2 regions of the Arthrobacter sp. 210 2 genome follow, and region 1 is predicted to be linked to the other one. Evidence: predicted binding sites of a transcription regulator. Region 1 holds the regulator's gene; the other holds the start of a gene.
The links. The regulator HspR, encoded in region 1, represses chaperone genes until heat shock. The targets are predictions, from matches to a motif close to AAGTTGAGTCNNNNNGACTCAACTT.
Positions count from the first base shown of each region.

Region 1 (15,053 bases):
CCTGGTCGGCGCCGACGTCGCCCTCCTGGCAAGAGGCTCCGAAGCCCTTGCCAAGCAGTACATCCAGAAGGCCGACGGCGACACCCCTGCCAGCTACTAACGGTGGTTGAGCCCGTAACCCGCCACCGGTGGTTGAGCCTGTCGAAACCCTGAACTTCCCTAGGAGCACCATGACTCTTTCTCCCGCACTTTCCCCTGCCATCTCACGGGAGCGCGAAGCCGCACTCCTTGCGTCCGTTCCAACCGGCCTTTTGATTGGCGGGCAGTGGCGCGACGCGTCCGACGGCGGCACGTTTGACGTGCACGATCCCGCGACCGGGGAGGTGCTGGCCACGCTCGCCTCCGCCACCAGCGATGACGCGGTCGCCGCACTGGATGCCGCCGACGCCGCCCAGGCGTCCTGGGCCCGGACCGCGCCGCGGGTGCGGGCCGAGATCCTCCGGCGCGCCTTCGACCTGGTCACCGAGCGTGCCGAGGACTTTGCCCTCCTCATGACCCTGGAGATGGGCAAGCCCCTGGCCGAGGCCCGCGGCGAGGTCACCTACGGCGCCGAATTCCTGCGCTGGTTCAGCGAGGAAACCGTCCGCGACTACGGCCGCTACCTGACGTCGCCGGAGGGGAAGAACAAGATCCTCGTCCAGCACAAGCCGGTCGGGCCCTGCCTGCTCATCACCCCGTGGAACTTCCCCCTGGCGATGGCCACCCGCAAAGTCGCACCCGCAATTGCTGCGGGCTGCACGATGGTCCTCAAACCCGCCAAACTCACACCCCTCACGGCCCAGTATTTTGCCCAGACCATGCTCTACGCCGGCCTCCCGCCCGGGGTCCTGAACGTCGTCGCTTCCTCCTCCGCGTCCGGGATCTCCGGGCCGCTGCTGAAGGACTCCCGCCTCAGGAAAGTGAGCTTCACCGGGTCCACCCCGGTCGGCAAGCGCCTCATGGCAGACGCCGCGCAGAACGTGCTCCGGACCTCGATGGAACTCGGCGGGAACGCCCCCTTCATCGTCTTCGAAGACGCCGACCTGGACGCCGCCGTCGAAGGGGCGATGGCTGCCAAGATGCGGAACATGGGCGAAGCCTGCACCGCAGCGAACCGGTTCCTCGTCCACGAATCCGTCGCCGCCGAGTTCACGCAGAAGTTCGCCGCGGCCATGGGCGCCCTGGCCACCGGCCGCGGCACGGAAGCTTCAACGCAGGTGGGTCCGCTGATCGACGCCGGAGCCCGCGACGACGTCCACGCCCTGGTGGCTGCCGCCGTCGACGCCGGAGCGGTGGCCGTCACCGGCGGCGGACCCGTGGACGGGCCCGGCTACTTCTACCAGCCCACCGTCCTCGCCGATGTGCCCAACGGTGCGGCTATCCTGGGCCAGGAAATCTTCGGGCCCGTCGCCCCCGTCACCACCTTCACCACCGAAGAGGACGCCATCCGGCTGGCCAACGCCTCCGAGTACGGCCTCGCCTCTTACCTCTACAGCCGCGACTTCAACAGGCTGCTGCGGGTGGCCGAGCAGATCGAGTTCGGCATGGTCGGCTTCAACGCCGGCGTCATCTCCAACGCCGCAGCACCCTTCGGCGGCGTCAAACAATCCGGCCTCGGCCGCGAAGGCGGCACCGAAGGCATCGCCGAATACACCACCACCCAATACATCGGCATCGCCAACCCGTACGCGCGCTGACCCCGGTCAACGCAAACACCGACGTCACGCACGGCACGCTTTTGATGCACCGCAATCGCGGGACCCCCGGAAAACCGGGACCCGCCGTCGGTCGTCCCGCAAAACGGTGCCCTGCGTGACGCAGGTGCTGAGCAACGCGCGTGACCGTTCCTTCAACGTCAAGGGTCCTGCGCACATAGACAAGAGACGCGCGGCAAGCTCGGCCAGACTGGGAAGCAACCCGCCAGGCCGCCCGGCCGGCGCCCTTGCCTACTCGAAGTGGAGTAAACCTTGGAAACCTATGATGCGCTTCTTGCGTCCATTACCCCCACGTCCGGCCCCACCCGGACCATCCTGGACCCGGCCACGGGTGAAGCGGTAGGTGAGGCCCCCATCCACAGCCTCGAATACCTCGAGCAGGCCGTCGCCACCGCCGTCGAGACGCAGCCGGCATGGGCTGCGTTGGGCCACGACGCCCGTTCCGCCGCGCTCCTCAAGGCCGCCGACGCCGTCGAACGCTCCGCCGAGGAACTCGCCCAGCTGCTCTCCCGTGAGCAGGGCAAGCCGCTGAATGGCCCCAACGCCCGCTTCGAGGTGGGCGCCTGCGTCGCGTGGCTGCGCGCCACGGCCGGGCTGCCCCTTGAGCCTGAAACTCTTGTTGATGACGGCCAGACCTATGCGGAGTTGCACTACAAGCCCATCGGCGTTGTGGGCGCGATCGGTCCCTGGAACTGGCCCATGATGATCGCCATCTGGCAGATTGCCCCGGCCCTGCGGATGGGCAACGCCGTCGTGGTCAAGCCATCCGGCAACACTCCGCTCTCCGTCCTGGCCCTGGTCAAGGTCCTCAACGAAGAACTCCCCGACGGCATCCTGTCGGTAGTCTCCTGCGGCCGGGAAGTCGGCGCCCGCCTCACCAACCACCCCGCCATCGGCAAAATCATGTTCACCGGCTCCACCGCCGCCGGCCGCGCCATCATCAAATCCTCTGCCGACACCGTCAAACGCCTCACCCTGGAACTGGGCGGCAACGACGCCGGCATCGTCCTGCCCGATGCCGACCCCAAAGCCATCGCCGAAGACATCTTCTGGGGCGCCTTCCTCAACACCGGCCAAACCTGCGCCGCCCTCAAACGCCTCTACGTCCACAACGACATCTACGACGCCGTCTGCGAAGAACTCACCGCCGTCGCCAAAGCCATGCCCATGGGCAACGGCCTCGACGAGAACAACGTCCTCGGCCCCCTGCAAAACAAAGCACAGTACGACGTCGTCGCGAACCTCGTGGAGGCCGCCAAGGACTCCGGCGCCCGCGTACTCCTGGGCGGAAACCCGGACACCGACCAGCCCGGCTACTTCTACCCCACCACCCTGGTGGCGGACATCGACAACAACAACCCGCTCGTCGCCGAAGAACAGTTCGGCCCCGCCCTGCCGATCATCCGCTACAGCACCATCGACGAAGCAGTGGAAAAAGCCAATGGACTCGACGTCGGCCTCGGCGCCTCCGTCTGGTCCTCGGACCTTGCAGCGGCACGCGAGGTCGCCTCCCGCATCCAGGCCGGCACCGTGTGGATCAACAAACACGGCGCTGTGGACCCCCGCATCCCCTTCGGCGGCGCCAAGCAGTCAGGCTACGGCCTCGAGTTCGGGGTCGAAGGCCTGAAGGCCCTCGGCGTACCCCAGGTCATCAACGGCTAAGCCAAATACCGGCGTGCTGCCCTGGCGACGGGATTACCCCATCGCCGGGGCGGCGGCGGTCCGGCCGGCAAACTGCCGCCGGGCCCACCGGGCGAGCTTCTTGCCCTTGCCCTTCCACCAGTTGTCCTCGTCCTTGTCGTGGTGCAGCCGGAAGATGATGGCCATGAGCACGAACATGCCCATGACCACATCGATCCAGGATGCCACCACCAGTGCGATGAGGACCGTCAGGCCGTTGGCGATGATGGACGGGATGGCCAGGGTCCGGAAAACGGTGCTGGCTACATAGCGCCGGTGCGACCTCGGGACGGACAGGGCCCGCACCATGTCGAAGCAGACGCACACCACCACGATCGTTTGCCCAATGGCGAGCAGGAGCTGGCCGGGGACCGAGCCGCTGAACGCGGACACCGCCTCCATCCCCGGGCTCATGGCCGGGCCTTGTTGGAACCACACATGGAAAACCCCCAGAAACTTGGAACCACTGCTGATCCAGCGGTGGTTCCATTGAAGTTTCCGGGGGTGGAAGGGTCACGAGTAGTGGGTACTCTATTTTCGACCCGCGACCAATATCAGGTACTTATTGCCCTGTGCCCAGTTATTGCCCGATGGCCCGGGGCCGCCAGAGCACCACTGCCTGGGAGCGGGGCCGCGGACGCTGGCCGCGGGCCAGGCTCACCACATCGCCGGCCGCGCCTGCAGCGAAGATGCGGGAATCGAAGGACTGCGGGCGGCGCGTGAGTTCCTCCGTAAGTTCGGAGACGCGCCGCTGGAGGGCGGCCACCTGGTTTTCGAGTTCCAGGATGCGCTTGATCCCTTCCAGCGAGACGCCTTCCTGCGACAGCCGCTGCACCTCCCGGAGCATGTTGACGTCCCGCTGCGAGTAGCGGCGGGACTTTCCGGGTGCACGGCTGGGCGAGACGATGCCCAGCCGGTCGTACTGCCGGAGCGTCTGGGGGTGCATGTCCGCAAGCTCAGCTGCCACCGAAATCACGAAGATTGGCTGGTCAGCATTGATCTCCACGCAACACCTCCGCTCCTACAACCGGGCCTTGGCGGCCAGGCCCTCTCGGACGTCGGCACCGGCCGTGGCTTCGGCAAACGCCTTGACCGCAGCTTCGGCTTCCTTATTCAGGTTCTTGGGAACGGCGACGTCGATGGTCACCAGCAGGTCGCCGGTGGCCTTGGAGGTCTTCACGCCTTTGCCCTTGACGCGCAGTGTACGGCCCGACGGCGTCCCGGCCGGAACGCGGACCCGCACCTTTTCGCCGTCGATGGTGGGCACCTCGATGTCGGCGCCCAGGGCAGCCTCCGGGAAGGTGACGGGGACGTGGATGCGGAGGTTGTCGCCGTCGCGCGTGTAAAACTCGTGCGGCTTGACGGACACGGTGACCACCAGGTCACCGTTGCCGGCCGGGCCGGGCTGGCCCTTGCCGCGGACGCGGATCTTCTGGCCGTCCTTGATGCCGGCGGGCACACGGACATCAATGACCTCGCCGCTGGGTTCCCGCAGGCCGATGGTGGTGCCCCGGATGGCGCCCGAGAACGAGATGCTCGTGGACGCGGTGCGGTCGGCACCCTTTGACGGCGCCCGCTGGAAGCCGGTCTGGCCGAAGCCGCCGCCGAACAGGTCGGCGAACTCGGGCGGGATGCCTCCGGCGGAGGGGTTGAAGCCGCCCGCGTGCCGGCCGGTGTTGCCGGTGAACAGGCCGCCGAACATGTCCTCGAACCCGCCGTTGCCGCCACCGGCACCGCCGGGAGCGAAGCGTGCCCCGCCGCCCATGGCGCGGATGGCGTCATACTGCTGGCGCTCGTCGGGATCCGAGAGCACCGAATAGGCCTCGGAGATGTCCTTGAACTTCTTCTCGGAAGCAGTGTTCCCCGAGTTGGTATCAGGGTGGTGCTCGCGGGCCAGCTTCCGGTAAGCCTTCTTGATATCGGCGTCGGAAGCGTCCTTGGCAACACCAAGGATCTTGTAAAAGTCCTTGTCCACCCAATCCTGGCTAGCCAATGGCGTTTCCTTTCAAAGTCTTCTAACTAACAGCTCTCCGCGGTACAGGGGCCCCCGCCCCTTCGCGTGGCGGCTGGGTCCTTGCGGACCCCAGCCGCCACGCTCCGGCAGGCCCGATGCCACTCCCGGGGCCCCTGTACCGCTGCGAGCTTTGTGGTTACCTCACCTTAGGCGAGATGACCAGCCGGTGCGGAGGCCGGATAGGGGGCGGCGGTGTGGAGGGCACCGCGGAGCGGGCACCGCCCCCTATCCGGCGTAGCACCGGAAGTACCCCGACTAAGCCGGCACTGCGACGATCACCTGTGCGGCCCGGAGGACGCGTTCGCCTGACTTGTAGCCTGAGCGGAGCACCTGGCTGACGGTGTCAACCTCGATGTCGTCGCCGGGCTGCTGGATCAGGGCCTCGTGGATCGTGGGATCGAACTCCACGCCGGTCTCGTCGATGCGGACCAGGCCGTAGGTCTTCAGCGCGTTCTCCAGCTTGGTGGCGATCGCGGCGAAGGGCCCGTCGGTGAGGTCGCCGTGCTGCCGCGCGGCGTCGACGTCGTCCAGGACCGGAAGCAGGGAATTCAGGACGCCGATGACGGCCATCTCCCCTGCCACGGCACGGTCGCGTTCAACGCGCTTGCGGTAGTTGACGTACTCGGCCTGCAGGCGGAGGAGGTCGTTCTTCAGCTCGGCTGCCTCGACGGTGGCTGAGCCTGCCGGAACCCCTTGGGCCACGGATTCCTCGGCCGGCACGTCGATGCCGTTGAGGATCTCCTCGGCCTGGGCGAGCGCGTCGCCGTCGGAATCCGTTTCACCGGCCGAAGCGCCGGCGGCGGACTGGCCGCCCTCCGGGTGCCGGGCCTGGCCGGTCACCGGGTCAACCTTGCGGTTGTCCCGGATGACCGGTTCCTGTCCGTTGCCCTGCTGGCCCATGCGCTCCTGGTTTGTGGATGAGTTGTGCTCTTCCTCGTTACCGTGGTGCGGCATGGCTACTTCTTCGCTTCGTCTTCGTCGATGATCTCGGCGTCGACGATGTCCTCGTCAGCCTTGGCACCTTCGGAACCGGCTGCACCTTCAGCGCCTGCGGCACCGGTGGCGCCGTCCGGCGAACCGGCCTGGGCGTAGATGGCCTCGCCCAGCTTGCCCTGCGAAGCCTGCAGCTTCTCGAAAGCGGACTTCACTGCGGCGTCGTCGGTGCCTTCGAGGGCCTTCTTGAGGTCGTCGACGTCGCCCTGGACCTCGGTCTTGACCTCTTCGGGCAGCTTGTCGGCGTTGTCGGCGATCAGCTTGTCCACGGAGTAGGCGAGCTGCTCGGCGCTGTTGCGGGTGTCGGTTGCCTCGCGGCGGGCCTTGTCCTCGGCTGCGTGCTCCTCGGCGTCACGAACCATGCGGTCGATGTCTTCCTTGGAGAGCGCGGTGCCGCCGGTGATGGTCATGGACTGTTCCTTGCCGGTGCCCTTGTCCTTCGCGGAGACGTGGACGATGCCGTTGGCGTCGATGTCGAAGGTGACCTCAACCTGCGGGACGCCGCGCGGAGCCGGCGCGATGCCGGTCAGCTCGAACGTGCCCAGCGGCTTGTTGTCGCGGGTGAACTCACGCTCGCCCTGGAAGACCTGGATGGCCACGGACGGCTGGTTGTCGTCAGCGGTGGTGAAGGTCTCGGACCGCTTGGTGGGGATGGCGGTGTTGCGCTCGATCAGGTGCGTCATCACGCCACCCTTGGTTTCAATACCGAGGGACAGCGGGGTGACGTCGATCAGCAGGACGTCCTTGCGCTCACCCTTCAGCACACCGGCCTGCAGGGCTGCGCCAACGGCCACAACCTCATCCGGGTTTACACCCTTGTTGGGCTCCTTGCCGCCGGCGAGTTCCTTGACCAGCTCGGAGACAGCGGGCATACGCGTGGAGCCACCCACGAGCACGATGTGGTTGATGTCGGAGAGCTTGATGCCGGCTTCCTTGATCACGTCGTGGAACGGCTTCTTGGTGCGCTCCAGCAGGTCCTTGGTGAGGTCCTGGAACTTGGCGCGGGTCAGCTGCTCGTCCAGGTGGACCGGGCCGTCGGGGGTGACGGACAGGTACTGGAGGGAGACGTTGGTGCTGGTGGAGGAGGACAGTTCCTTCTTGGCCTGCTCGGCAGCTTCGCGGAGGCGCTGCAGGGCGATCTTGTCCTTGGAGAGGTCGATGCCCTTGACCTTCAGCTGGTTCAGCAGGTACTCAACGACGCGGTTGTCCCAGTCGTCGCCGCCCAGGCGGTTGTCACCGGCGGTGGCGCGGACCTGGATGGTGGAGAAGTTGTCCTCGTCCTTGCCGACTTCGAGCAGGGAGACGTCGAAGGTGCCGCCGCCGAGGTCGAAGACCAGGATGAGTTCGTCTTCCTTGCCCTTGTCCAGGCCGTAGGCGAGTGCTGCGGCGGTGGGCTCGTTGACGATGCGCAGGACGTTCAGGCCTGCGATTTCGCCGGCTTCCTTGGTGGCCTGGCGCTCGGCGTCGTTGAAGTACGCGGGAACGGTGATCACAGCGTCGGTGACCTTTTCGCCCAGGTAGGACTCGGCGTCGTTCTTCAGCTTCATGAGCGTACGCGCGGAGATTTCCTGCGGGGTGTACTTCTTGCCGTCGATGTCCACCTTCCAGTCAGTGCCCATGTGGCGCTTGACCGAGGCGATGGTGCGGTCGATGTTGTTGACGGCCTGGCGCTTGGCGATTTCGCCGACCAGGACCTCGCCGGACTTGGAGAATGCAACGACGGACGGCGTGGTGCGGCCACCCTCGGCGTTGGCAATAACGGTGGGCTCGCCACCTTCGAGAACGGAGACGACGGAGTTTGTGGTTCCGAGGTCGATACCTACTGCACGTGACATGTGTTGCTTCCTTCTTTCCTTGGAAACTTGCTGGCGCCCTGATATTGAGCGTTCTGCACTCAACTTTACTCAGGGCGCTTCCGATGTCAACCAAAGTTGAGTGAAGTACGCTCAACTTCTGTTCTTGCAGGAGGGCGGAGAGTCTTTGCATTCCTTGGAATGCCGCGGTTTTACGCTCAAAAAAGGCCGACGGCGGCTCTCCGGTTTCGCTACGGGAGAACCACCGCCGGGCTGCTGTCGGCGTGCGTCAGTGCACCAGGGGTTACCTTTCGACGTTCCCGTCGCCGTGCAGGGGGCCACGCTCTTCGGCCGTGGTGTTGACCTGGCCGTCCGTGAGCCGCTCGCGGATGGCATCCTCCTGGCGTGCGGAGCCCACGGTACCTGCAGGTCCGTAATCCCCGTCCGGATATTCTCCGTCCGCAAGGTTCTCAGTGGGGCTTTCCACGGAGCCCGTATCGCTGTAGTCCCCGCCCTCGCCTTCCAGGCCCGGGGCAGGGCTGCCCTGGCGGGGCTCCTCATAGGCGTCGTATTCGCTCATGTGGCATCTCTCCTTCGAGTTCCGCGTCCATACGGGCACATTCGCAGTTTATCGAGCAGCGGAGCCGGTCAACAGGGCCCGGATACGACCGTCGGCAAGCCCCGCGGCTACCGGCGGCCAGCACCTTCCAGGTCTGTCTCCGGGCTGGTGCCGGCGCCGGAACGCGCAGCAGTATCCGCCTCCGGCCGCCCCAGCTTGCTCGGCCACCAGATCTTCGGGCCGATGTCGTAGGCCAGGGCAGGCACCAGCAGAGAACGCACCAGCACGGTGTCTAACAGCACGCCGAAAGCCACAATGAAGGCCAGCTGCACCAGGAACATGATGGGGATGACCCCCAAAGCGGCGAACGTCGCGGCCAGCACCACACCGGCCGAGGTGATGACCCCGCCGGTGACGCCCAGGCCGCGGAGGATGCCGGGGCGGGTGCCGTGCTTCAGGGACTCCTCGCGGACCCGGCTCATCAGGAAGATGTTGTAGTCCACGCCCAGCGCCACCAGGAACACAAAACCGAACAGCGGAACGGTGGCGTCGGCGCCGGGGAAGCCCAGGATGTTGTTGAAGACCAACGCTGACACGCCCATGGCTGCGGCGTAGGACAGCACCACGGAGAGCACCAGCAGGACCGGGGCCACCACCGAGCGCAGCAGCAGCATCAGGATGAAGAGGATCACCACCAGGACCACCGGGATGATGATCACCAGGTCGCGCTGGGCCGTGGTGTTGGTGTCCAATGCGGTGGCCGTGACGCCACCCACCAGCGCCCCGGGGTCCACGGCCTTAACGTCGTTGCGGAGGGCCTTGACGGCTTCCTCGGCTTCCAGTGAATCAGCGGCAGAGCTCAGGGTGGCATTGATCAGCACCCTGCCCTCGCGGACGTCCGGCTCGCTGGGAGTGCCCGGGGCCCCGGTGATGGGCACACTGCCCTCAGCCAGCAGATAGGCCTCGCCCACGCCGTCGGCCGCCTTCACGCTGTTTAGGACCTCCTGGGCCTTGCCCTGGTCCGCCACCACGACGGCGGGGCTGCCGCTGCCGGCGTCGAAGTGGCGCGCCAGGGCGTCCTGGCCGTCAACAGCATTGGAGGCGGAGAGGATCACGTCCGTCTGCGGCACGCCGTTGGCCTTGAGCTGCAGGACGCCGGCCGAGGCCGCCACGAGCAACAGGACCGAGGCAACCCAGATAGTCCGCGGCCTCCGCGACACCAGGGAGCCGGTGGCGCGCCACAGCCCCTTTTGGCCTTCCAGCCCGGTGACCAGTTCCGGTTCGCGCTCCTCGGCGGGCACCAGCTTGGGGCGGAATGGCCAGAAGGCTGCACGGCCCAGGAGCGCCATCAGGGCGGGCAGGAGGGTCAGCGCGGCGAACAGCGAGCAGAGGATGCCCGCCGCGGCCACGGGACCGAGCGCCTTATTGGAGTTGAGGTCCGAGAAGAGGAGGCACAGCAGGGCAATGATCACCGTGGCGCCCGAGGCCAGGATGGGCTCGAAGGATGCTTTCCAGGCTGTCAGGACGGCCCCGGTGCGGTTGGTGGTGTGTGTCAGCGCCTCGCGGAAGCGCGCCACATACAGCAGGGCATAGTCCGTAGCGGCGCCGATCACCAGGATGGAGAGGATGCCCTGGCTCTGGCCGTTCAGCTGGATCCAGCCGGCCTTGGCCATTCCGAAGACCAGGAGGATGGCGGCGCACAGCGCAAAGACGGACGTCAGGAGGACCATGATGGGCAGGAGCAGGGAGCGGTAAACGACCAGCAGGATCAGGAACACTGCGGCCAGCGCCACCAGCAGCAGGATCCCGTCAATGCCGGCGAACGCCGCGGTGAGGTCGGCCGCCAGGCCTGCGGGGCCGGTGACGAAGGCCTGCATCCCGGCAGGCGCCGCTTCAGCCACCGCGTCCCGCAGCTCCTGGACGGCTTCCTTGATTTCCGTCGATTCATTCACCGGGACGATGAACTGGACCGCTTTGCCGTCGTCGGACGGAATAGGCCCGACGACGGCGCTGCCCAGTTTCAGCTCTTCCAGTTCCGTCCGGAGGCCGGCCACTTCGCCCAACTGGGCCGGGGTGAAAGGTGCGCCGCTTTCAATAACGATGACGCCGGGAACCTCGTCCGAATCCCGGAACTTTGCCTGCCAGTCCTGCGCAGCCGTTGCCTCGGCACTTGCCGGCAGGAACGAGGCCTGGTCATTCGAGGACACTTCCTCCAGCCGTCCAAAGGTGGGTCCGCCTACGCCCGCGATCGCAAGCCAGGTGAGCACCAGGATGACAGGGAGGCGCCAGCGCAGCCAGAACGGGACACGTTCCTTGCCAGCGGTGTGATGTTTCATGATGCCTTCCGGAGGGGACAGGGGCGTAGACTTGTTCCACAACAGAGTATCTCCATAATGGAGATAAGTGCCAGTCAAGCTTTTGTTTTGTGCTTCACCGGTACGCGGGGCGCCGGGCTGCTGAAGTAATATCCGTCAGGACGGTCCGGCAGATCCGGTGCGGGTGAGTGCAGAAGAATGGAGGAGGTGGGCATGGCAGGCAAGGAACCCTCCGGCGTGCAGGCTCCTCCCGCAGGCCCAGTACCCAATGGCGGCCCCCACCCCCTGGTCCGGCTCCTTCAGGACTTCACGATCGAAGCCAACCGGTACGTCGATGCGGCCGGGGGCCGGAAAGACATGCACCGGACGGACCTGAACGCCCTGGCCGTCATCATGCGGCACACGGCCAAGGGCAGCGTGGTCACGCCCGGGGTCCTCCGCAAGGAGCTGCACCTGAGTTCGCCGGCCACCACCGCCTTGATCGATAGGCTGGACAGCGCGGGCCACGTGGTCCGCGAGCGCGGCACCTCGGACCGGAGGCAGGTCCAGCTCAAGATGACGCCCAAGGCATACCAGGAGGGCGGCGCCATCTTCGGCCCGCTCGCACGCCACATGGGGACCGCCATGGCCAGCTTCTCCGAGGATGAACTGGAGACCGTTTCCCGGTTCATGACGGCGATGGTGGAAGCAACGGTGGCGGCGCGGGACGAGACCTCAAACCCGCCAGCCTGACCTTTCCAGGCAGGTAACTGTCGCCTAACCCAGACAAACGCGCTTTTCGCGACGTTAAATGCAGCCCGGTTGGGGGTAGCGTTTGGTTATGAGTGCCCAGCAGCCTGAAGACGACGTTTACACGCACGGACACCACGAATCGGTGGTCCGCGCCCATGCCGCCAGGACCGCAGAGAATTCCGCCGCGTTTGTCCTGCCGCACCTGACGCCGGGCTCGGACGTCCTGGACGTCGGCTGCGGCCCGGGCACCATCACCTGCGATTTCGCCACCCTTGTCAGCCCCGGAAAAGTCACCGGCCTGGACCGCTCACCGGACATCATCGCCCAGGCGCAGGCCCTCGCCGTCGAGCGCGAGGTGCCCAATGTGGAGTTTGTGGCGGGCAACATCTATGACCTGGACTTCGAGGACGAGACCTTCGACGTGGTTCACGCCCACCAGGTGCTGCAGCATCTTACCGATCCGGTTGAGGCTCTCCGGGAGATGCGCCGCGTGGCCAAGCCGGGCGGCATCGTTGCCGTGCGGGACGCCGATTTCCACGGCATGAGCTGGTATCCCGCCATTCCTGAACTGGACGAGTGGATGGACCTGTACCAGCGCATCGCGCGGCGGAACGGAGCAGAGCCCGACGCCGGCCGGCGGCTGGTCAGCTGGGCCCAGTCGGCAGGCTTCACGGACGTCGCCCCCACCAGCAGCAACTGGCTTTACGCCACTGGCCAGCAGCGCCGCTGGCAGGCGCGCGTCTGGGGCGAGCGGGTACTTCACTCCGCCTTCGCCGAGCAGGCGCTGGAGTACGGCTTCGCGAACGCTGCAGACCTGGCCCGCATTTCGGCGGGCTGGCACCGCTGGGGCTCCACGGATGACGGCTGGTTCCTGATCCCCAACGGCGAGGTCATCGCCCGGGCATAAGTCCTTGTCCACATAGCCTGTGCTTGTACTCCCGCCTGCAACTCCGGGTCCATAGCATCGAAGCATGATCATCCAAGCAGGCTTCGACCTCGAGTTCCTTGCACGTCTGCTGATAGCTCCCGCTGGCGAAGTCCTACCCCGGCTCGTCCTGATTGAGCTGGACGCCGACATGCAGTTTGGAGATATTGAGCTTGTCAGCTGCCAATTCGACGGGAGGCTCAAACCCCATTACGACACCATCCTGGGTCATTTGGATCAGGACTCGACGCGGTACTTTGCGATCGCACATGCCGGGTGCTGGCCGGAGTGCGCTGATATCCATGAACCGGTCCTCGTAGAAGCGGAGGAGTTGCGGGAACTGGCCCTTCACCGTGGATTCGTCATGATCGGACATTTCGGCCTCGATGATGCCGGGTACATGTCGAACGGACCCCACTACTATTTTGACCGCTATCGCCTGGGCCTGCCGTGCACCATGGACCATTGGGTGCATTCAAAGCACGGGAAATGCGGCTGACCTTTCGGGTGACTTACCTGGAAATTTACGCCTCCAAATGACCACATTGTGGTGAGGGCTGTAGACGCACGTGCGCCGCGTAGGATTGTGAGGTGCAATTTTCCCTTTGGCTGGCTCTGGCCGGCGCCGGCACCCTGATCAGCTTCACCCCGGGCGCAGGGGCCATCAACACCATGAGCAACTCGCTGAACGCCGGTTTCCGGCGCTCGATGTGGGGAATCCTTGGGCAGCAGGCAGCCCTGGTGGTCCACGTGGTGATCGTGGCCCTGGGGGTGGGCGTGCTGGTTGCCAGCTCCCCGGTCGCTTTCAACGTGATCCGCTATGCAGGCGCCGCGTACCTCGTGTACCTGGGGGTCCGGCAGTTCCTCAGCAAGCCGGACATTGAAGAGGACAAGGCTGAGGCCCTGCGGAACGAGCCGGCCTGGTCGATCTTCCGGCGCGGGTTGTGGGTCAACCTGCTCAACCCAAAGGCCATCGTCTTCTTCCTCGCGTTCATGCCGCAGTTCATCCGGCCCGAACAGCCCCTCTTCGCGCAGTATGCGGTGCTCACCGCCACCATTGTGGGCATCGATATCCTGGTGATGTGGTTCTTCTTCGCCGCCACAGCCAGGTCCTTCCAGCGTTTTACCCAGACCAGCCGTGGACAGTTGCTCCTCAGCAAAGTGTTTGGCGTGCTGTTTGTGGCCGTCGGAATCCTGCTTGCCCTGATCCACTAGCCGGTCCGGGCGGCTCAACGACGGCTCAACAGTGCGGGAATGGCGGCGACAGTCATCCTTCTTTACAAGCCTGTCAACATTTATGAATCGCGCCCTAGCCAACAAGGCCAATTAGCGCGCATGCTTACTTTCATGAACTCAGCGTCGAGCCCATACCGCGTCATTGCCGTCTGCACCGGCAACATCTGCCGCTCCCCCATGGCTGAACTTATGCTGAGGGCAGCCCTGGAGCGCGAAGGGCTGGACAGAATGGTGGCCGTGGACTCGGCCGGAACCACAGGTTATGAGGCGGGCCGGCCCATCGATCCCCGCGCTGCCCGCAAACTGGCGGTTGCGCACCTGGCTTCCGAGCTTCACATTGCCCGGGAATGGGTTCCCGACTGGTTCCGCGAACGGGACCTGATCCTGGCGCTGGACGTCGATCACTACGCCTGGCTGAGCGAGGCGGCCCCGGACCGCGAGTCACTGGAAAAGATCCGCATGCTGCGCAGCTTCGACCCCAAAGTGGCGGGCCGGGACATGCTGGACCAGGGGATTGAGGACCCCTGGTACGGCGGGCAGGCCGATTTCGACACTGTATGGCGCCAGATCAGCGGCGCCCTGCCAGGCATCGTGGACCACATCAGGGCGGCAGTACTAAGGGGTTCCGAGCTTCAGCCGCAGGAAAGCTAATGAGGGGAAACGCCCCCGGCTTGTAATTGAGAATGATTCTCAATTACTCTTGCTTGCATGCACCTGATCGTTGTCAGTTCCCTTGATGCCCTCTGCCGCCAGCAGGCCTGCGAGGGCCTGGCTGCAGCCCACCCGGGAAGCCTGGTGGTCCTCCACGACCTTTTGGAAAACGGACTCGTTATCCGCCGCGTGTATAGCGGCTCCATAATGCGGGAACGGGACGAGACCATATTGGAGCATGGCTGCCTCAGTTGTGCGGTCCGCCTGGACCTGGTCCCGGCCGTCGACCGGTTGATCGAGGAAAACCAGGGCCAGCCGATCATCATCGGCCTGCCTCCGGCCGTGCCTGCGTCGGTCGCCGTTTCCGCATTGGACCGGGGCCTCAGGAGCCCGGCCCGGGTTTCCTCGACCATCCTTGCCTGCGCCCCGGACGCGGTGGAGGACCACATCTGGGACCCGCA
Region 1 is NZ_JBNHIE010000004.1:214,728-229,780, forward strand. Features, by position in the region: gene AC5RWA_RS10545 (HpcH/HpaI aldolase family protein) at 1-100, shown strand, start outside; gene AC5RWA_RS10550 (NAD-dependent succinate-semialdehyde dehydrogenase) at 171-1,676, shown strand; gene AC5RWA_RS10555 (aldehyde dehydrogenase family protein) at 1,947-3,356, shown strand; gene AC5RWA_RS10560 (hypothetical protein) at 3,390-3,776, opposite strand; gene AC5RWA_RS10565 (heat shock protein transcriptional repressor HspR) at 3,955-4,380, opposite strand; gene AC5RWA_RS10570 (DnaJ C-terminal domain-containing protein) at 4,396-5,367, opposite strand; gene AC5RWA_RS10575 (nucleotide exchange factor GrpE) at 5,644-6,342, opposite strand; gene dnaK (molecular chaperone DnaK) at 6,345-8,216, opposite strand; gene AC5RWA_RS10585 (hypothetical protein) at 8,479-8,754, opposite strand; gene AC5RWA_RS10590 (MMPL family transporter) at 8,862-11,069, opposite strand; gene AC5RWA_RS10595 (MarR family winged helix-turn-helix transcriptional regulator) at 11,262-11,780, shown strand; gene AC5RWA_RS10600 (methyltransferase domain-containing protein) at 11,869-12,687, shown strand; gene AC5RWA_RS10605 (hypothetical protein) at 12,752-13,204, shown strand; gene AC5RWA_RS10610 (LysE family transporter) at 13,297-13,920, shown strand; gene AC5RWA_RS10615 (low molecular weight protein-tyrosine-phosphatase) at 14,053-14,592, shown strand; gene AC5RWA_RS10620 (GTP-binding protein) at 14,650-15,053, shown strand, end outside.

Region 2 (15,053 bases), 110 kb from region 1:
TCCACGGCGTCGTAGCCGTGGTGCCGCGGGGAGGTAATGCCGAACTCGGTGTCGAGCGCTTTAAGGAGCCATTCCTTGGGTTTTTCCCAGATGCCCATGGTCCGGTCGCCCTGGACGTTGGAGTGCCCGCGCACGGGGCAAGCGCCGGCGCCGGGTTTGCCGAAGTTGCCCTGCAGCAGCAGGACGTTGACCATTTCCTTGATGGTGTCCACCGAGTGCGGCTGCTGCGTCACGCCCAGCGCCCAGCAGAAGATGGTGGCCTTGGACTTGATGAGCATCCCGGCCACTGTCTCGATCTGTTCCCGGGACAGGCCGGTGGCCTGCTCGGTCTCGGCCCAGTCCAGCTCCTTGCGGGCGTCGCGGTAGGCGTCGAACCCGTCAGTTTGGGCTGCGATGAAGGAATGGTCGACGACGGTGCCCGGGTTCCGTTCCTCCTCCGCCAGCAGCAGGTGCCCGAGCGCCTGGAACAGCGCCAGGTCCCCGCCCACCTTAATCTGCAGGTACTCGTCGGCCAGCGGAGTGCCGCCGCCCACCACACCGGAAACGGTCTGCGGGTCCTTGAAGTTGAACAGCCCGGCCTCGGGCAGCGGGTTGACCGCCACCACCTTGCCGCCCTTGTCCTTGCATTCCTTCAGCGCGGACAGCATCCGGGGGTGGTTGGTGCCAGGGTTCTGGCCCACCACGAAGATCAGCTCTGAATCGTGGATGTCCTCCAGGGACACGGTACCCTTGCCGATGCCGATGGTCGGGTTCAGTGCCGAGCCGGAGGACTCGTGGCACATGTTGGAACAGTCCGGCAGGTTGTTGGTGCCCAGCGCCCGGGCGAACAGCTGGTACATAAACGCTGTCTCGTTCGCGGTCCGGCCCGAGGTGTAGAAGACGCACCGGTCAGCCGTGGTAGCCCGCATGTGCTCACCGATCAGCTCGAACGCGTCAGCCCAGGAGATCGGTGAGTAGTGGGTGTCACCTTCGCGGATCACCACCGGTTCACTCAGCCGGCCCTGGTTGCCCAGCCAATACTCCGTCTTGGTGGAGAGCTCCGCGATCGAGTGCTTAGCCCAGAACTCCGCCCCCACCGTACGCAGGGTGTTTTCCTCGGCCACGGCCTTGGCGCCGTTCTCGCAGAACTCGGCCGCCTTGCGCTTCTTGTCCGACTCCGGCCACGCGCAGCCCGGGCAGTCAAACCCGCCGCGCTGGTTCAACCGCAGCAACGACTGCGCCGTGCGCGTCACACCCGCCTGCGCCACCGCACGTTCCAGGGCGACCATCACGGCCTTCACCCCTGCCGCCTCGGTCTTGGGCTTATGGACTTCGAGGTCGTCCTCGTTGATGTCCGCAACGGGTGCGGGCAGCTTACCGAACTTCATTGTTCCAACTTCCTTACCGGCATACGTAGTTCTGGCACCAGCAAAGGCGCACCAAGGTTCCTGGCGCGCCTTTGCGGGACACTGCTGTTACTTCAATGGCTACTGGGCGACCTTCGCCAGGGTTTCCTGCTCCGCGCCGATGGTGGTGTTGTCGCCGTGGCCGGTGCGGACCACCGTCTCGGCCGGCAGCACCAGCAGCCGCTCCCGGATCGAGGCCAGGATGGTGGGGTAGTCACTGTAGGACCGGCCGGTTGCCCCGGGGCCGCCATTGAACAGCGTGTCCCCGGTGAAGACCGTTCCTTCGCTTTCCAGGTAGAAGCAGGTGGAGCCCGGCGAGTGGCCAGGGGTGTGGATGGCCCGCAGCGTAGCGCCGCCGACTTCGAACAGGTCACCATCGTGGTGCTCCCGGTCCGGTTCGTAGTCCGGGTAGACCTGCTTCCACAGGACCAGGTCTTCCGGGTTCAGCACGATCGGGGCGCCCACGGCGTCTGCGACTTCCCGGGCGGCGCCGATGTGGTCGTTGTGCGCGTGCGTCAGCAGGATGGCCTTGACCTTCCGGCCGCGGACTTGGTTGATGATCGCCGCGGCGTCGTGCGGGGAGTCAATGATCACGCATTCCTCGTCGTTGCCGACGATCCAGACGTTGTTGTCCACGTCCCACGTGCCGCCGTCGAGCGAAAACGTGCCCGAGGTGACCAGGTTCTCAATCTGTACTGCCATTACAGTTCCACCACCGAGCGCAGGACCTTGCCCTGGTGCATCTTTTCGAAGGCTTCCTCCACCTGGTCGATGGTGATGCGCTCCGACACGAAGGCGTCCAGGTCCAGGTTGCCCTGCTTGTAATGGCTGACCAGCATCGGGAAGTCGCGGGAGGGCAGGCAGTCGCCGTACCAGGAGGACTTCAGCGACCCGCCCCGGCCGAACACGTCCAGCAGCGGCAGCTCCAGCGTCATTTCCGGCGTCGGGACGCCCACCAGGACCACCCGGCCGGCAAGGTCGCGGGCGTAGAACGCCTGCTTGTAGGTTTCGGGACGGCCGACGGCGTCAATCACCACGTCAGCGCCGTTGCCCCCGGTGAGGGCACGGATCGCCTCGACGGCGTCTTCCTGCTTGGAGTTCACCCCGTGCGTGGCGCCCAGGGACTTGGCCATCTCGATCTTGTTGTCGTCGATGTCCACGGCGATGATCGTCGTGGCACCGGCCAGCTTCGCACCGGCGATCGCCGCGATGCCCACACCGCCGCAGCCGATCACGGCCACGGACTCGCCGCGCTTGACTTCACCGGTGTTGATGGCAGCGCCAATGCCGGCCATCACACCGCAACCCAGCAGGCCCACCGCGGCAGCATCAGCTTCGGGATCGACCTTGGTGCACTGCCCCGCCGCGACCAGCGTCTTCTCCGCGAAGGCGCCGATACCCAGGGCCGGGGAGAGTTCGGTGCCGTCCTCCAGGGTCATCTTCTGGGTAGCGTTGGCCGTGTTGAAGCAGTACTGCGGCTGGCCCTTGGCACACGCCCGGCACTGGCCGCACACCGCACGCCAGTTCAAGATCACGCGGTCGCCCGGGGACACCTCGGTGACGTCCGGACCAACAGCACTGACCACGCCGGTGGCCTCATGGCCCAGCAGGTACGGGAACTCGTCGCCGATGCCGCCCTGCTTGTAATGCAGGTCAGTGTGGCAGACGCCGCAGGTGAGAATATCCACCAGCGCCTCCCCCGGACCCGGGTCCGGCACCAGGATGGTCTCCAGCGAAACCGGGGCATCCTTCTCCCGGGCGATGACGGCTTGAACTTTATGGACCATTGTTCTCGTGTTCCTTTCCTGGACCCGGGCGGATCCGGCGACTCGGCACCACGTGCCAATCTAGCTGACGCAAATGTGCCTGACGAGGCCGTCCTCCTGGTTTGCCAGCCGCAATAAATTGCGTATTACACAACCAATTGCGCATAGCGCTACAGGAAAATATGACAGTGGCCACAGCCCCTGTCAATAGATATATCAGTCTGGAGTGCTTAATCTGCTGCCCGCAGTAGGCTGGATGGCATGGCTTCTGAACAACCCCCTGCTGAGCGGCGCGAAGTAACAGTGCGCCGGGCCCCCAAATATGTGCCCTTCCTGATCCTGGGCGCATTGGTGGGGATTGTGGCCGCGGCGGTAGTGGCGTACGGCCTTCCCGGGAACGCCAGCTTCGATGCCGGCTCGGTCTTCGGCTTCTTCCTGGTGATGTTTGCCGGCTTCGGTGCCATCCTGGGCGCCGCGCTGGCCCTTATCCTGGACCGCCGCAGTATTAAGCGCCGGCAGCGGGCCGTGGTGGAGTCAGTTCCCGACTCTGAGCCGGACACCGATCCCCAGCCCTAGCTCCGGTCATAAACCGCGGGCCGGAAAAGTCATACCCCATGTCGTGAGATAATCGACCAGTGGCACGCGGCGATGGAAAACTTTCCCATGATCTTCTCCCTGGCGAAAAAGGCCCGCAGGACGCTTGTGGCGTCTTCGGAGTCTGGGCACCAGGTGAAGAAGTAGCAAAACTTACCTATTACGGGCTGTATGCACTGCAGCACCGCGGTCAGGAGTCGGCTGGTATAGCCACCAGCGACGGCAAGCGGATCAACGTCTACAAGGACATGGGACTTGTCTCCCAGGTCTTCGACGAGACCACGCTGAACACCCTGACCGGGCACCTGGCCGTCGGCCACTGCCGCTACTCCACTACCGGCGCAAGCCACTGGGCCAACGCCCAGCCCACCCTCGGTGCCACCAGCACCGGCACCGTGGCCCTGGCGCACAACGGCAACCTGACCAACACCGCCGAGCTCAACGCCATGATCCTGGAACGCAACGGCGGCAACCTCACCGGTGAAATGAAGCAGGGCAACACCTCGGACACCGCCCTGGTCACGGCCCTGTTGGAAGGCGAAGAGGGCAAGACCCTCGAGGAGACCGCCACCGAACTCCTGCCCAAGATCAAGGGTGGTTTCTGCTTTGTCTTTATGGACGAAGGCACCCTCTACGCCGCGCGGGACACCTACGGCATCCGCCCGCTGGTCCTTGGCCGGCTGGAGCGCGGCTGGGTGGTCGCCTCGGAGCAGTCCGCACTGGCAACCGTGGGCGCCAGCTTCATCCGCGAAATCGAGCCCGGCGAGTTCATCGCCATCGACGAAGAGGGCGTGCGTTCCAAGCGCTTCGCCGAGCCCACGCCGGCCGGCTGCGTTTTCGAATACGTCTACCTTGCGCGCCCGGACGCCGCCATCGCCGGCCGCTCCGTCTACGAATCGCGCGTGGAGATGGGCCGCCAGCTGGCCCGGGAAAACACCCAGGTTGCGGACATCGTCATTCCGGTTCCGGAATCCGGCACCCCTGCCGCGGTGGGCTACGCCGAGGAATCCGGCATCCCCTTCGCCCACGGCTTCGTCAAGAACTCCTACGTGGGCCGTACCTTCATCCAGCCCTCGCAGACCCTCCGCCAGCTGGGTATCCGGCTCAAGCTCAACGCCCTTGAGTCCGTGATCCGCGGCAAGCGCGTGGTGGTGGTGGATGATTCGATCGTCCGCGGCAACACCCAGCGCGCCATCGTCCGGATGCTCCGGGAGGCCGGCGCCGCCGCCGTGCACGTCAAGATTTCCTCCCCGCCCGTCCAGTGGCCCTGCTTCTACGGCATCGACTTCGCCTCCCGGGCGGAACTGATTGCCAACGGCGCCACCATCGAGGAGATCTCGCAGGCCATCGGTGCCGATTCGCTGGCGTACATCTCCGAGGACGGCATGATCGGCGCCACCCGGCAGCCGCGTGAACGCCTCTGCACCGCCTGCTTCACCGGCAAGTACCCCATCGAACTCCCGGGTTCGGACAAGCTGGGCAAGAACCTCCTGGAGCGCACCGACCTGGGCGGCCTGAAGCCCTCCCCGTCCGCCCTCCCGGGCCAAACTGCGGCCCTTGCCGTGGACCCCGAAGTGGACCCGGCGGAAAAGTCCGGCGCCACCGGCTGCGACCCCGGACCGGACTCCGAGTTTGAAAACCTGCTGACCGAAGCCGACCTCGTGCCGGACGTACACGCCGCCGCCGGCGCTGACAAGAAAGAGTCCGTATGACTTCCGCAACGCCCGCCGCAAACAACGCCGGCATCACCTACGCCTCCGCCGGCGTCGATGTTGAAGCCGGCGACCGCGCCGTCGAGCTCATGAAGGGTGCCATCAAGGCAACCCACAACTCTTCGGTGATCGGCGGGGTGGGCGGCTTCGCCGGCCTCTACGACGTCTCCCGGTTGCTGACTTACAAGAAGCCGCTCCTTGCCACCTCCACCGACGGCGTGGGCACCAAGGTTGCCATCGCCCAGGCCATGGACATCCACGACACCATCGGTTTCGACCTGGTGGGCATGGTGGTGGACGACATCGTGGTGGTGGGCGCCGAACCCCTGTACATGACCGACTACATCGCCTGCGGCAAGGTGGTGCCGGAGCGCATCGCAGACATCGTCCGCGGCATCGCGGCTGCCTGCTCGGTGGCCGGCACGGCGCTGGTGGGCGGCGAAACCGCCGAGCACCCGGGCCTGCTGGGCGAGCACGAGTACGACGTCGCCGGTGCCGCCACCGGTGTCATCGAGGCGGACCACCTCCTGGGCCCGGAGCGCGTCCGCGCGGGCGACGTGGTGATCGGCATGGCCTCCTCAGGCCTGCACTCCAACGGCTACTCCCTGGTGCGCCGCGTGATCAACCACGCCGGCTGGGCACTGGACCGCCAGGTTTCCGAACTCGGCCGTACCTTGGGCGAGGAGCTCCTCGAGCCCACCCGCGTCTACGCCGCGGACTGCCTGGACCTGGCCCGCACGTTCCCGGTGACGGGCAGCGCTGCCGTTCACGGCTTCAGCCACGTGACCGGCGGCGGCCTCGCCGCCAACCTGGCGCGCGTCCTCCCCCAGGGGCTGGTGGCAACGGTGGACCGCGCCACCTGGGAACTGCCGGCCATCTTCAAGCTGGTCTCCGAGCTGGGCAACGTCCCGCTGGCAGACCTGGAGCGCACCCTCAACCTTGGCGTGGGCATGGTGGCCATCGTTTCCCCCGAAGCGGCGGACGCCGCCGTATCCCGCTTGAACGACCGTGGCCTCCCGTCCTGGGTCATGGGCACTGTCACCGAGGATTCGGACTCAATCCTGAAGTCCGGCCCGGACTATGTCCAGGGCGCCAAGGGCGTGGACGGCGGCGCAGTCCGCCTGGTCAACGCCTACGCGTAAGCACTACTCCCGTGGGCGCTCCGCGGCCGCCCTCTGACGGGCGGCTGCGGGGCGCCGCTGCGTTTAACCCTGTACCTGGATGAGGTTCAGGATCCCGCCCTGCGGATCGCGGATGGTGGCCAACGAACCATTCCCCGGGCGGTCGTCCGGCTCCACAAGAATCCCGCCGCCGGCGGCCACTGCGGACTGTACGGCTGCGGCAAGGTCGGCAACACCAAAGTAAATCTGCCAGCCGGCTTCCTCCCCCGCCTCGGCAGGGACAACCCCGGCCACCTCCTCACCCTGCACCAGCAGCGTGCTGTAGCTGCCGCCGTCGTCCTGGGGATATTCGGTGACCTCATGCCCGAAAAGCTGCTGGAGGAAGCCGACGGCGGCCTGCGGCTCGGGCGTTGACAGTTCCGCCCATGCCAGTGCACCGGGTTCGTCGTACAGGTGGCTTCCTGCATGCGTTCCGGCCTGCCAGATGCCGGTAGTACCGCCCCCGGGAGGCCTCAGAAAAGCGAGGACGCCGGTATCCCCTACTGTTTCGGGTCCGAACTCCGCAGCCCCGCCGGCGTGGCCGGCGTCCTGCACAGTGGCTGCGGCATCACTGCAGGCGAGGTAGATGTTCCACTGGGCATGGGTTCCGGCAGCCTGCTGCAGCGGGTTTTGGGGGGCGATGACCGCGACGAGCTGCCCATTCATGAAGGCGCGGGCGAAGCTGCGGCCATCCGGCGTGGGCAGGTCTTCATACGTCCAGCCGAACACCGTCGCGTAAAAGTCCTTGGCAGCGGCAACATCGGGTGTCTGCAGGTCCGCCCAGCAGGGCTCACCCTCGGCGTACTTGGTGCGGGCAGTCATGCGGTCAGGCTACCAGTGCGGGCAGGACTGCCCGGCAAACCGGCAACAAAAAGCCCGCTGCCAGCACCTTTGAAGGTGCGGACAGCGGGCTTTCCAACTGAAGTCAGGACCCTGGATCCGCGGGGATCAGGGTACTGAAAAAGAAGCGCTGCACTGATCCATTGGAAACTGCAGAAACACCTGCTGCATCCATTGGTGCCGCGGCGTCACAGGGCTGCCGCCCTCAGGCGTTGGCAGCTTGCGACAACTAGCCGATCCGACGGGTGTCTACCTCGTCGTCGTCTTCTTCCAAATCATCCGCGTACTTATCCACATAAGCCGAATAGTCCGGTTCGACCGGCTCATTCGCATAATGGCTCGTGGCACGACTGCCTGGACCCGTCAGCTCACGCTGAAGTGCCGAGTAGTCAGTGTTCGGGGAGTAGTACTTGATATCCCGAGCCTGCTTGGTAGCTTTTGCCTTTTGACGGCCGCGCCCCATGGCGTGACCCCCTTTTGTACTTGGACCGGAGGTGGTCACCTTGGCGTAGGTGAGGCCCCGGAATGTTTGGTCAATTTGTCGTACACCTAGATTACATGCTTTCCGCCTGCCCTGCTTGCCAGACGGGACGCCCTGCCGTGGTTTGCGCTACTATTCCTCTGCTCCACCCGCGAGTTTCCAGCTTTTTTCTTCGGTAGAGTCGCTAAAACAACTGCCGAAACTGGACGGCTGACAGGCTGCCACCGCGGAAAGAACGCAGGAGGATGCACCCACGTGAACAACCAGGACGTCCCGCCGAAGCCCACCTCGCCGCCCACTGGCGGCCTTCCGAAGGTTCCTGCCGGGAACGAGGACCCCGGCCGCGGTCACAGCCCAGCCGCAGGCCCTGCCCCCGCACCCGAATCCGTCACCTGGTCCCAGCATGTGCCGGAAGCGAAGCCAAGGATGCGGGCAGGAACCAAACGCGCCCTGTGGAAGGCGTTCTTCGTCGTCGTGCTCCTGGCCGTGGTCAGCGGACTGGTGTGGCTCGCCATCTGGCTGAACTCCGGCCAGGGTTCCCAAACAGCGGATGCCGAAACTTCCGGCGTGCTTGAGACCACTGTCACCCCGCCCGCAACACCGCTGCCCCTGCCGCGGGAAGGAGTGCCGGCCACCGAGTATGCGCTGGGCGACTGTTTCGCCGACTTCAACCCCGAAGCGCTGGCGTCCAGGGTGGTCCCGTGCGACACAGGCCATTCCGCACAGCTGGTGGCAGTCTTCCGCTACCCGGAGGCCGGGGACTACCCCGGGGCGGACGCGCTCAAGGCCAAAGCACTGGAAGCCTGCCAGGCTGCCAGGCTGGGCCCGGCGGCCGACCAGTACCCGCTCAATTTCCAGCGCAGCTTCCCCAGCGATACCAGCTGGGGCTCCGGTGACCGCAGGGTGGACTGCTACGTGACTGCAGACGGCGGCAACGTCATCAACGCGAGCGTGCTGCCCTAGCGGCCAGGCCGCCAGGGCAGCACGCACCCTTTTTGCGTTTATTCCTTCCGACGGACGGAGAGTCCGGAATTTGACGCGCCGGTCAGGGCGTCCACGTCGCCTGTTGCCAACTCCCCTAGGTCGGCCGCGGTGTCCACGAGCACGGTGTCGCCGTCGCTGATGTCGCCGGAGAGGATGGCCTTAGCGAGCCGGTCGCCGATCTCGCGCTGGACCAGGCGGCGGAGCGGCCGGGCCCCGTAGGCGGGATCGAAGCCGGAGATGGCGAGCCAGGCCTTCGCCCCGTCGGTAACCTCCAGCGTGAGCCGCCGTTCGTGCAGGCGCCGGCCCAGTTCGCCAACGTGCAGTTCCACGATGCGCGCGAGCTCCTCCATGTTCAGAGCGTCGAACAGCACCACTTCGTCCAGTCGATTCAGGAACTCCGGCTTGAAGGAGGCGTTCACGGTGGCCATTACGGCGTTCCGCTTGGCTTCGGCATCCAGGTTTTGGTCAACCAGGAATTGGCTGCCCAGGTTGGAGGTCAGCACCAGGATGACGTTACGGAAGTCCACGGTACGGCCCTGGCCGTCGGTGAGGCGCCCGTCGTCGAGCACCTGCAGGAGGATGTCGAAGACTTCGGGGTGGGCCTTCTCCACCTCGTCCAGCAGCACCACCGAGTACGGCCGGCGCCGGACGGCCTCCGTGAGCTGGCCGCCCTCCTCATAGCCCACGTAGCCCGGAGGTGCACCCACCAGCCGTGCCACGGAGTGCTTCTCGCCGTACTCGGACATGTCGATCCGGACCATGGCGCGCTCGTCGTCGAACAGGAAGTCCGCCAGGGCCTTGGCCAGCTCGGTCTTGCCCACGCCGGTGGGGCCCAGGAAGAGGAAGGAACCGGTGGGCCGGTTGGGGTCGCTGATGCCTGCCCGGGCACGGCGGACGGCGTCGGACACGGCCGTGACGGCCTTGCCCTGGCCGATGAGCCGCTTCCCCAGCTCCTCCTCCATATGGAGCAGCTTCTGGCTTTCACCCTGCAGCATGCGGCCCGCAGGGATACCGGTCCAGGCGGAGATGACCTCGGCAATGTCGTCCGCGGTCACCTGCTCCGCTACCATCTGCGAGGACTTGTCCGTGACGGCGGCTTCGGCCTCGGCGGCGGCGTTCAGCTCCCGCTCCAGCGCGGGAATTTCGCCGTAGAGAACGCGGGACGCCGTCTCCAGGTCGCCTTCACGCGCCGCTTTTTCGTAGGCGCCACGCAACTCGTCCAGCTTCGCCTTCAGGTCGCCGACCCGGTTGAGGCCGGCCTTTTCAGCCTCCCAGCGGGCCTTAAGCGCGTTCAGCTCCTCTTCCTTGTCCGCTTTGTCCGCCCGCAGGGCAGCCAGGCGCTCAACGGAGGCCTCGTCCTTTTCACCCTGCAGAGCCAGCTCTTCCATGGTGAGCCGGTCCACAACGCGCTGCAGCTGGTCCACTTCCTCCGGTGCGGAGTCGATCTCCATCCGGAGCCGGGACGCGGCCTCGTCCACCAGGTCGATGGCCTTGTCCGGAAGCTGGCGGCCGGAGATGTAGCGGTTGGAGAGCGTAGCGGCCGCCACCAGGGCGGAATCGGAGATGGTGACCTTGTGGTGCGCCTCGTAGCGCTCCTTGAGGCCGCGGAGGATACCGATGGTGTCCTCCACGCTGGGCTCGCCCACGTACACCTGCTGGAAGCGGCGTTCCAGGGCGGGATCCTTTTCGATGTTCTCGCGGTATTCATCAAGCGTGGTGGCACCGATCAGCCGCAGCTCGCCGCGGGCCAGCATGGGCTTGAGCATGTTGCCCGCGTCCATGGAGGAATCGCCGGTTGCACCCGCACCCACCACCGTGTGGATCTCATCGATGAAGGTGACAATCTGGCCTTCGGAGTTCTTGATCTCCTCCAGCACGGCCTTCAGCCGCTCCTCGAACTCACCGCGGTACTTGGCGCCGGCCACCATGGACGCCAGGTCCAGGGCGATCAGGGTCTTGCCGCGCAGGCTTTCCGGCACGTCCCCGGCCACGATGCGCTGAGCCAGCCCCTCGACGACGGCGGTCTTGCCCACGCCGGGTTCACCGATGATCACGGGGTTGTTCTTGGTGCGGCGGCTCAGGACCTGCACGATGCGCCGGATCTCCGTGTCCCGGCCGATCACCGGGTCAAGCTTTCCGGACCGCGCCATGGCGGTAAGGTCCGTGCCGAACTTCTCCAGCGACTGGAAGGTGTTCTCCGGGTCCGGGTTATCCACCTTGCGGTCACCGCGGACACCCGGAAGGGCAGCGAGCAGCGCTTCACGGGAAGCGCCGGCGTCGCGCAACGCCCGGGCTGCTGCATCGTTTCCGCCCGCGAGGCCCAGCAGGAGGACCTCGGTGGAGACGAAGGTGTCGCCCAGCCGGTCCGCCTCTTCCTTGGCATTCTGGATGGCCTGCAGGGCAGGACGGGAAAGCTGTGCCTGCTGGCTGGAGCCACCGGAAGTGGCCGGCAGCGCCTTGATGGCGCTGCTCGCCTGGACACTGACGGCGTCCGGGTCGGCGCCGGTGGCGCGCAAAAGCGCGACGGCGACGCCCTCGCGCTGGTCCATCAGCGCCTTGAGCAGGTGGGCCGGTTCCACCTGCGGGTTGCCTGCCGTGGAGGCGTTCATGGCCGCAGCCGAGAGAGCCTCCTGGCTCTTGGTAGTGAATTTGACGTCCAAAGAGGGCTCCTTTCGGGGATAAGTTTTCTAAGTTGAGTCTACTACGCTCAACTCTGGTTTTGGGCCGGTTCCATACCATGTTTGCCTACAGCAAAACACCTCGATAATGCTGGCGACAGGGGCTACCGGCCCTATTGGGCCCACATATTGGTGGTTCCCCTTCCCGGGCTGCGCACTCTAGGATCGGGCGTGGGACCGCGGTGGACGTTCCGCCGGCCCATTTTGAGAGGGGACAGTCAATGAAGAAGTTCGTTGTTCTTTACCTTGGACCGAAGGCAGCCCAGGAGCAGATGCAGGAAAGCACGCCGGAAGCGGCCCAGGAGGGCATGAAAGCCTGGATGGAGTGGGCAGCCCGCGCCGGTGAGGGCATCCTGGACATGGGCAATCCATTGGGGGCCGGCAAGGAAATTACCAGCACCGGCGCGTCTGACACCACAAACGGCGTGGCCGGCTACGCCATTGTCCAAGCGCAGGACCTTGGGTCCGCGCAGGCCCTGTTCGACGGCCACCCACACCTGATGATGCCCGGTTCCAGCATCCAGGTGTACGAATCCCTGGACCTGCCGGGAATGTAGAGCCCAACCGGTCGATCGGGAATCCCGGTGAAAGCCGTCATCTGCGGGGCCGGAATCAGTGGGCTCTCCAGCGCGGCGTTCCTGGCCCGTGGCGGCTGGGACGTGGTGGTGGTGGAGCAGTCCGAGGGTCCTCGGCCGCTGGGGTACATGATCGATTTCTTCGGCCCCGGGTGGCGTGCAGCGGCCAGTTTGGGCATCGTCCCCCGGCTCCATGAGTTGGGCTACCGGGTCCGGCAGGTGGACTACGTTGACCGGAAAGGCAGGGCACGGGCCACCCTTCCCTTCTCCGGATTCGCGCAGGTTGCCGGTGGCGGGCTGGTCAGCATCCTCCGCCCGGACCTGGAACGTGCCATTCGCGAAGCAGTGCCTCCCGGCGTGGAGCTTCAGTACGGCCGCACCGTAGTGTCGGTGGGCCAGAGCCGGGAGTCCGTGGCGGTGACCCTTGACGACGGCCAGGTGCTGGAGGCCCACCTGCTCATCGGCGCCGACGGGATCCACTCCGTGACCCGTGAGCTCGCCTTCGGCCCGGAAGACGGGTTCTTCCGCTATCTCGGCTTCCAGCTGGGCGCCTACTCCTTCAGCGACCCGGAACTCGCCGCCCGCCTCGGGAACCGGTTCGCCATCACGGACACCCGGAACGAGGCGATGTTCTTCTACCTGCTTCGTGACGGCCGGATCACCGCCATGGCCGTCCACCGCACGGACAGTCCCGGGCTTCCGGAGGATCCCCGGGCACTGCTCCGGTCCAGGTACGGCGGCCTGGGGTGGATCTGCCCTGCCGCCCTGGAGCAATGCCCGCGGGACATCTATTACGACCAGGTAGCCCAGATCAGGATGCCCCGCTGGCACACGGGCCGCGTTGTCCTGGTGGGTGACTCCGCTGCAGCCGTTTCACTGCTCGCGGGCCAGGGCGCATCCCTCGGCATGGCTGCTGCCGGTGTGCTGGCCGAGGAACTGGGGCGCCACTCAACGATCAGCCGTGCCCTGGAATCCTTCGAAGCCAGGGTGCGCCCCGCGGTACTGGAGCACCAGAAGGCCGGCGCAGCTGCCGCCCAGTGGTTTGTCCCGGGAACCAGGCGAGCCGCATTCGCCCGCCGCACCGCCATCCGGCTTGCCGGCATCCCGGGCATGAAGCGGGTCATCAGTTCAGCAGTCATCGGAAAATCCGGCGCAGCACTCTAAGAATCCACAAGCGGGGTCCCAGGGCCAGGTGTACAGCTAGGTCCCGTAGACCGACACGGCGGCGGCCTTCACCACAAAGTGCACCGTCATGCCGGGAACCAGGCCCAGGTCCGCCGACGCCGCGGGCGTGATGTCTGCGGCGAGGCCGTCCGCGCGCACCCGGATCAGGTCGCCATGGGGCTCGAGATCCGTGATGGACACCGGGAAGGAGTTGCGGGGGCTGCCGTGTGCGTCGGTGAGGAACACGGACACGGCCGACGGCGGGAAGACCGCCACGCCCGGCCGGTCGTTCCCGCCGGCATCGGCGGGTTCCTCGAGGTGGCCGGAAATCTCCCGGCCCCCGCCCGCCCGGATCCCGGTGCCCGTCATGGTTCCGGGGACAAAGTTCAGCCCGGCCAGTCCGGCAGCAAAGGAACTCCTGGGCCGTTCCAGCACGGACCGGGTGGGGCCCGCCTCCACAATCCGTCCGCCCTCCAGGACAGCCACCCTGTCCGCAAGCATCAGGGCATCCAGGACATCGTGGGTGACGATGATGGCCTGCCGCCCGGCGAGGACGCGCTTGAGCAGGCGGCGCAGCAGCGGCGCCGAGTGGATGTCCAGCGCGGCCAGGGGCTCATCCAGCAGGAGCAGTGCAGGATCGGCGGCGAGCGCGCGGGCCACCGCAACCCGCTGCGCCTGCCCGCCGGAAAGCTCCGCAGGACGACGGTCCGACAGGTCAGCGGCCTCTACCTCTGCAAGCCAATGCATCGCCCGGCTGTTGGCCAGGTGCTTGGAGGTGCCGGCACTTCGCGGCCCAAAGGCCACATTCTCCAAGGCAGTGAGGTGCGGAAACAGCAGGGGTTCCTGCGCGAGCAGGACGGTGCCCCGGTGGTGCGGAGGCACCCAGGCATGGTGTCCGGGATCCAGGTGGAACAGCGTGCGGCCGTCGAGTTCGGCGCGGCCGCTGTCCGGTTTCAGCAGCCCGGCGATGCTGGCCAGCAGCGTAGATTTGCCCGCCCCGTTGGGTCCCATCACGGCGAGGGTTTCCTCCCGCCCCACCGTCAGGGCCACGTCGAAGCCGCGCCCTGCCACGGCTGCCTGGAAGGAGAACGTCACGGAACGTTCCCTCCCGCCGGAGCAGGCGCCGTCGTCCGCTTTCCGGAGACCTGGCCGGCTGTGCGGCCGCCGGCAGGGCGCCCGTAGGCAAGTGCCACCACGGCTACGGCGACGGCCACCAGGACCAGGGAGAGCGCGACGGCGGCGTCCGGGTCCGTTTCCCGCTGCAGGTAGATTTCCAGCGGCAGGGTCCGGGTCACCCCCTGCAGGCTGCCGGCGAAGGTGAGCGTGGCGCCGAACTCGCCCAGGCTGCGGGCAAAGGCCAGCACGGCGCCGGATGCCAGGCCGGGCAGTATCAGCGGCAGGGTCACGCGCCGGAAAACGACCCTCGGCGGCGCACCAAGGGTTGCCGCCACCGCCTCATACCGCGAACCGCCGGTCCGCAGCGCGCCTTCCAGGCTGACGACGAGGAACGGCAGCGCCACGAAAGTCTGGGCCAGGACCACGGCAGTGGTGGAGAAGGCGATCTGCAGCCCCAGCACCTCCAGGGCCCCGCCCAGGAGTCCCTGCCGCCCGAACGTGTAGAGCAGTGCGATGCCGCCCACCACGGGCGGCAGCACCAGCGGAAGCAGCACCAGCGAGCGCAGCAGCCCCTGCAGCGGGAACCTTCCCCGCGCCA
Region 2 is NZ_JBNHIE010000004.1:101,062-116,114, forward strand. Features, by position in the region: gene AC5RWA_RS10005 (FdhF/YdeP family oxidoreductase) at 1-1,367, opposite strand, end outside; gene AC5RWA_RS10010 (MBL fold metallo-hydrolase) at 1,467-2,087, opposite strand; gene AC5RWA_RS10015 (S-(hydroxymethyl)mycothiol dehydrogenase) at 2,087-3,172, opposite strand; gene AC5RWA_RS10020 (hypothetical protein) at 3,413-3,727, shown strand; gene purF (amidophosphoribosyltransferase) at 3,787-5,457, shown strand; gene purM (phosphoribosylformylglycinamidine cyclo-ligase) at 5,454-6,599, shown strand; gene AC5RWA_RS10035 (VOC family protein) at 6,663-7,439, opposite strand; gene AC5RWA_RS10040 (DUF3073 domain-containing protein) at 7,687-7,920, opposite strand; gene AC5RWA_RS10045 (septum formation family protein) at 8,194-8,901, shown strand; gene clpB (ATP-dependent chaperone ClpB) at 8,940-11,582, opposite strand; gene AC5RWA_RS10055 (YciI family protein) at 11,822-12,157, shown strand; gene AC5RWA_RS10060 (FAD-dependent oxidoreductase) at 12,185-13,339, shown strand; gene AC5RWA_RS10065 (sulfate/molybdate ABC transporter ATP-binding protein) at 13,376-14,434, opposite strand; gene AC5RWA_RS10070 (ABC transporter permease) at 14,431-15,053, opposite strand, start outside.
Region 2: a site for HspR is predicted at 11,612-11,636, ahead of clpB (ATP-dependent chaperone ClpB). Genes of this name have one in related genera too.